Regions from separate parts of the Aeromonas sp. FDAARGOS 1414 genome, predicted to be linked through region 2. Evidence: predicted binding sites of a transcription regulator. Region 2 holds the regulator's gene; the other holds the start of a gene.

Region 1 (3,359 bases), 1.1 Mb from region 2:
GCGGTGGGCCCGAGCCCGCCACACACCAGCACCACCTCTGCGCGGCTGGCACTCTCTTGCAGCACCGTTTTCAGGTCGGCGAGGTTGTCCCCCACCGTCAGGCGACGGCGCACCTGCCAGCCCTGCTCCAGCAGCAGAGCGCTGAGCCAGGCCGCGTTGGTATCCACCACCAGACCCGTTACTATTTCGTCTCCGGTACTGATGATCTCGATACGCATGGCGGGCTCCTTGGGTGAAACGGGTGACAACGGTTGGCCTCTGGCCAACACAATCAGGCTTTGTTGTGCTCGAAGTAGTAGCTGATCCGGGTACGCGGATTGAGATACTCGAACACGGCGGGCGGCAGCCGTTTGGGGTGGATCACCTTGGCGATCGACAGTTCGGCTTGCTGCAGGTCGATGATGGCGGCTTCCTGACGGGGAATGCGCGGATCGTAGACCAGCACCGAGGGGTAGAGCAGGCGGGAAGCGTTGACCGACATTACCAGCCCCACCTGACCGTTGGAGAGTTGCACCACGCTGCCGGGGGGATAGATCCCCATCAACCGGATCAGCATGCTGAGGTACTCCGGATTGAACTGGGCCTTGCGCTGCTTGTAGAGGCCGCTCAGGGCCGAGTAAGGCACCTTGGCCTGCATGTGGCAGAGGTTATCGTACTCGTTGATCAGAGACACCATCTGGGTGAGCTGATCGAGCTGGCCACCCTTGAGCCCTTCCGGCCCGCTGCCATCGAGATATTCGTGGTGGTGCAGCACTATCCCCTTCGCTTCCGACGGGAAATCCTTGGCCAGATTGAGCAGATCCAGCCCGTAGCGCGGGTGCTGGGCCATCAGGTTCTGCTCCGGCCTGGTGAGCGGCTCGGTCTTGCGCAGGATCTGGCTCGGGATCTTCAGTTTGCCGATGTCGTGGAACAGCGCCCCCATACCGATATGGCGGATCTGGTCGGCCGACATGTTGCACTCCTTGGCCAGCAGCATGCTGAGTACGCTGACGTTGAGGGAGTGGAAGTAGAGGTTGTTGCCATCCTCGCTGTCGGAGACCAGATGGAGCACCATCTCGTCCACCGAGAGCAGCTGTTCTGTCATGGCGTTGACCAGCTCCTGCGCCTCGCCGATGGCATTGAGGGGGCGGGACTGGAGCTTGCTCATCACGCTGCGCACCTGGGCCAGCGACTGCTGAAACTGTTTCTCGCACTGCTGCAGGTTGCGACGATACTGCTGCAACTGCTCGATGCGGCGGTCCTTCTCCTGCTGCATCTGAGCCTGGCGCTGGGCGGCGTCTGCGCTCTCTTGTGGTTGAGGCTGTACCTGATTGAGGGGCTTGGGCGGAACGTCGCTCTTGTCGGGAATGATGGTGACCAGTTTCAGACCGAGTCGGCGAATGAGCTCGATCTCCTCTTCATTCTTGATCTTGAAGCTGGAAAACAGGAAGGGGTGTTCGCGCCACCCCAGTGGCAGGGAGACATAGTTGCCGACTTGCAGTCGATCTACGGAAATCTTGATACCGGTCATTATCTTGGATGCAGGGGAGATACTGAGCCGTATGCTAGTCAAAGGCGAGAGTGAATACAAAAGGTATCTGATGACAGGGTGGGAGCTTTATTATAGGCTTCTGGATGTCCAGACATATTTACCGATGCAGTACAGGGAGTAAGCATGCCGATCAAGATCCCGGATCAGTTGCCCGCAGCCGAAGTGTTGGGGCAGGAGAACATCTTCGTGATGACGGAATCCCGGGCCGTCACCCAGAACATCCGCCCGCTGCGGGTACTGATCCTCAATTTGATGCCCAAGAAGATTGAGACCGAGATCCAGCTGATGCGGATGCTCTCCAACTCGCCGCTGCAGGTGGATGTGGATCTGCTGCGCATTGATGACAGGGAGTCAAAGAACACGCCGCAGGCCCATCTCGAGAACTTCTATCACGACTTCGAGCAGGTGCGTGGCAACAACTACGACGGCATGATCATCACCGGGGCGCCGCTTGGGCTGGTGGAGTTCGAGGAGGTGGTCTACTGGCCGCGCATTGTCGAGATCATCGAGTGGTCCCATCAGCACGTGACCTCCACTCTGTTTCTCTGCTGGGCGGTGCAGGCGGCGCTTAAAGCCTTGTATGGCATGGAGAAGCAGACCCACGGCGAGAAGCTCTCCGGGGTTTATCGCCACCACCGCCTCGACGAGCATGAGCCGCTGCTGCGCGGTTTCGACGACGAGTTTGTCGCCCCCCACTCCCGTTATGCGGCGTTTGATGGCGATCTGATCCGTGCCCAGACCGACTTGCAGATCTTTGCAGAGTCAGAAGAGGCGGGGGTTTATCTGGCTGCGACCAAGGATTGTCGTCAGGTGTTTGTCACTGGCCATCCGGAGTACGATGCTTTGACACTGGATGGGGAGTATCAGCGTGATCTAGCGGCGGGGCTCGACCCGGCCATTCCGGTCAACTACTACCCGAATAACGATCCGAGCCGGACGCCGCGCGCCAGCTGGCGCAGCCATGGTCATCTGCTGTTTGCCAACTGGCTCAACTACTACGTCTATCAGCTCACCAGTTATCGGGTGGAGGATATCGGCAAGGTCTTCACCTACGACCAGGGGGGCAAGTAGTCAGTCGCCCTGCTCCAGCCGCTCGGCCAGCTGGTCGAGCCATTGGCGGTGGCAGGCTAACGCGAATGCCTTGGGTCTGTGGGCCTTGATGGCGGCCATCGCTTCTTGCTGCGGCTGGCCGAGGGTCATCAGTAGCGCGGCGGCGACCAGCCCGGTACGACCGCTGCCCCCTTTGCAATGGATGACCAGATGCTTGCCATCCCCCAGCAGCTCGCGCAGCTGCGGCAGTGCCTGTTGCCAGGCGGCCTCGAAGGCGGTGTCGGGGGCCAGATCATCCTCGATGGGCAGATGGAACCAGCGCATCCCTTCGTGCTCGACCTGCTGGCCGAGCGGCGCCAGTTCGAGTCGGGTCAGCTCGGCGCTCGTCATCAGGGTCACCACCCCGTGGGCACCGGCCAACCGCAGTTGATCGAGCGCCAGGGTCAGCGGCACCTGCTGGGTGCCGGGGCAGGGAGTCAGCAGTAACTGGCCATCGACACGGGGAACCTCAAGGCTCCAGAAGGGGTGAAACGGGTGCATGGCGGATCCTCGCGTAGTGGCCGCAGGTCTGCGGTCGGTGAATGGCGCCAAGGATAGGCGGGGCCGGAGGGATGTCAATGGCCGTTGTGTTTGCCCCGGTTTACGGGCAGAGTCTAAAAAATTGAGCGGTTCAAGGAGTTAAGATGAGAAACCTGGATCAACTGGATTTGGATATCCTGGCCCATCTGTTTCGGGATGCGGGCATGACCAACAAGGATCTGGCCGCGCTGGTGGGCGT
Region 2 (3,359 bases):
GACTGCTGCCACCGAATTTGTGGACGTGACGTCGCTTCAAGCCTGCTTCTGTTGCCACCGCGATCTCTCCTTGTTGCTGCTGTTCCATTACTTCGCTACCTGTTCTGCCTGCTGCGCCTGTGCAAAAGCCTGTGCCAGATCGGCCACCAGATCTTCACCGTGTTCAATACCGACCGACAACCGCAGCAGCTGGGCGCTGATACCTGCTGCCTGCTGCGCGACCGGGGTCATGGCCCTGTGAGTCATGCTGGCCGGATGGGCCACCAGACTCTCCACTCCGCCGAGAGACTCGGCCACCGAGAAGAGGGCGAGGGCCGCGAGGAAGGCGCGAATGCCTGCCTCGCTGCAATCGAGTTCAAAACTTAGCATGGCGCCGAAGCCGGACTGTTGACGGCGCGCAATATCGTGGCCCGGATGGCTCGGCAGGCTGGGGTGATAGATGCGTTTCACCAGCGGCTGCTGTTGCAGGAAGGCGAGGATGCGATCGGTGTTCTCCTGATGGGTGCGCAATCTGGGGGCCAGAGTGCGCAGGCCGCGCAGGGTGAGGTAGGAATCGAATGCCCCGGAGGTGAGCCCCAGACAGTTGGCCCACCACACCAGCGACTCGGCCAGTGCGGCCTCCTTGGCAATCGCCACCCCGCCCACCACGTCTGAGTGACCGTTGATGTACTTGGTGGTGGAGTGCACCACCACATCGGCACCAAGTGCGAGCGGCTGTTGCAGCAGGGGGGAGAGGAAGGTGTTGTCCACCACTACCTGTGCACCCACCTCGTGGGCGGCGCTGGCGATGGCGCTGATATCCACCACCCGCAGCAGCGGGTTGGAGGGTGTCTCGACCCATACCAGCGCAGGTTTTTGCGCCAGCGCGGCGGCCAGTGCGGCCTCATCCCCCTGATCGACAAACTGCACCCGGTAGTGGCCCTTGGCCGCCAGATACTCGAACAGGCGCCAGGTGCCGCCGTAACAGTCGTGAGGGGCAATCAGCAGATCCCCAGCCTTGAGCAGTGCTGTGGTGACCAGATGGACGGCGCCCATGCCGGTGCCGGTGACCACGGCGCCAGCGCCCCCTTCCAGCGCCGCCAGCGCGTTCGCCAGATTGGTGCGGGTCGGATTGCCGGAGCGGGCATAATCGTATTGACGGGGCTCGCCAAAGTCGGCAAAGGTGTAGTTGCTGGAGAGGTAGATGGGGGGCACCACGGCACCGTGTTGCTGGTCTGTCTCAATCCCGGTGCGAACCGCTAGGGTGGCCTTGTGGGTCATGTTTCTCTCCTTGATCTCTCTGGACGGTGGCCGCTCTTCCTGCCACGCTGCTTTTGCCACACGCAATCGTGCCAATGCTGGCATCATGATGAACCACACTACGCCAGCTTAAAAAGGCCGTCAACACTTCTAGACGTCTAAATGGCTTTGCTGTTGGATTGCCATTAATTTCCTTAAGGGTTAAAATCCGCGCTCACGGCTAAATGAGAACAGGTGAGTCATGGGAACAGAGTGGAACGGCGACTACGTCAGCCCCTACGCGGAACACGGTAAGAAGAGCGAACAGGTCAAGAAGATTACCGTCTCGATCCCGCTCAAGGTGTTGAAAGTGTTGACCGATGAGCGCACCCGCCGTCAGGTGAACAACCTGCGTCATGCGACCAACAGCGAGCTGCTCTGTGAAGCCTTCCTGCACGCTTTCACCGGCCAGCCGCTTCCTTGCGACGAAGATTTGCGCAAGGATCATCCGGACAGCGTCCCTGCCGAAGCGCGCGCCATCATGGAAGCGCTGGGCAAAGAGATCGAAGATTTCGACAAGGAATAACCCCCAATGACGCGGCCCTGGCCGCGTCATTGCTATCTGCCATGTCCCGCTTCAGCCTGCGCCACTATCACCACCATGTCTGCAGCCATAGTCACGACTTTGCCCAGCTGGTGATCCCCCTCGACGGCCCCCTCGAGATCGAGGTGCAGGGCCGGGGGCGCAGGCTTGCCCCCGGTTCTGCCTGCATCATCGCCCCCGGTGAGCGACACGACTACGCCGCCGATCCTGCGCTTTCGTTTCTGGTGCAGGAGAGCGACTGGCTGCCCGGCGATCTGGCAGCTCACCCCTTTATCGAGCTGGATGAGCCCCAGCGCCACTACCTCGCGTTTCTGCACCGCATGGTGGCCGAAGGGCGACAGGTGGCGGGCATGGAGCAGGTGTGGCTCTCCCTGCTGGCTGAAGGGCAGGGGATGCAGAGCGCAGCCACGCCGCGTCTTGCCGCCCGCATCCTCAAGGTGCAACGCCATATCGATGCCAACCTCGCCGCCCCGCTGACCAATCAGCAACTCGCCGCCATCGCCTGCCTTGGCCAGAGCCAGTTCAAGCTCGCTTTTCGCCAGCAGTTGGGGATGAGCGTCTCCCACTACATTCGCAGTCGGCGCATGGCGCTGGCGTGTACCCTGCTTGCCTGCACGCAGCTGCCCGTCGGCGAGATTGCCAGCCGTTGTGGTTACCAGAATCAGGGGGCCTTCAGCGAGCGCTTCCTGGCCGAGACCGGGCTCATTCCATCCCTCTGGCGCCAACAAAACGGCCGCCTGCCGTAACGAAACGGCTGATCGCCGAAGACGGGATGCTCTCTTTGGGCCATGCTGCGGGTCATGCAAGGTGCACGATAAACTGGAGCCGAAATGGAGACGATTAGCTGGCAGGATTTCGAGATGGTGGAGTTGAGGGTGGGTACTCTGGTGCGGGTCGAGCCGTTCCCTGAGGCGCACAAACCGGCCTACAAGGTGTGGGCGGATTTTGGCCCCGAACTGGGGGTTCGCAAGAGCAGTGCCCAGATCACCACCCTCTACCAGCCAGAGCAGCTGGTGGGCCGCCAGATCATCGCCGTGGTCAACTTCCCGACCAAGCAGATAGGGCCGTTTCAGTCGGAGTTTCTGCTGACCGGTTTCTACCGGCCAGATGGCGCCGTGGTGATGGCCATTCCCGAGCAGGCGGTGGAGAACGGCGCCAAGCTGGGCTGAGTTCACGCCCGAACAGAGACAAGAGAGGCGACCCCGGGGTCGCCTCTCTTTGTTATCTGCTGCGAGTCGTTACTTCAACAGGCTGAAGATCAGCGCCGATACCGCCAGCGAACCGGTCAGCAGGATAAAGCCGTTGGTCCAGCCGTTACGGAAGCGGGCCAGCGCCTCCACCTTATAGATGGCAATCACCGGCATGATGAACAGGATCATGGCGATGACCGGGCCGGAAAGGGTCTCCATCAGCCCCAGAATACCCGGGTTGATGACGGCGGCACCCCAGATAGAGAAGAACATCAGGGCGATACCGACTTTGTCCGCCTTGGCCAACGGCAGGCCGGTGGGCTTGGCGATCAGGCTTTTCAGGCTTT

What was found. Region 2 encodes MetJ, which represses methionine synthesis genes. Its sites were predicted from a motif close to AGANNTCTAGANNTCT; they were not measured.
Region 1: a site for MetJ is predicted at 1,613-1,628, ahead of metA (homoserine O-succinyltransferase). Genes of this name have one in related genera too.

Annotation. Positions count from the first base shown of each region.
Region 1 covers NZ_CP077210.1:4,229,783-4,233,141, forward strand. Annotated here, with positions in the region: gene I6L44_RS19190 (CinA family nicotinamide mononucleotide deamidase-related protein) at 1-218, opposite strand, end outside; gene I6L44_RS19195 (DUF3391 domain-containing protein) at 272-1,510, opposite strand; gene metA (homoserine O-succinyltransferase) at 1,655-2,602, shown strand; gene I6L44_RS19205 (cyclin-dependent kinase inhibitor 3 family protein) at 2,603-3,121, opposite strand; gene I6L44_RS19210 (Lrp/AsnC family transcriptional regulator) at 3,265-3,359, shown strand, end outside.
Region 2 covers NZ_CP077210.1:3,109,262-3,112,620, reverse strand. Annotated here, with positions in the region: gene I6L44_RS13955 (bifunctional aspartate kinase/homoserine dehydrogenase II) at 1-88, opposite strand, end outside; gene metB (cystathionine gamma-synthase) at 88-1,260, opposite strand; gene metJ (met regulon transcriptional regulator MetJ) at 1,481-1,804, shown strand; gene I6L44_RS13940 (AraC family transcriptional regulator) at 1,846-2,568, shown strand; gene I6L44_RS13935 (tRNA-binding protein) at 2,653-2,991, shown strand; gene I6L44_RS13930 (aromatic amino acid transport family protein) at 3,061-3,359, opposite strand, start outside.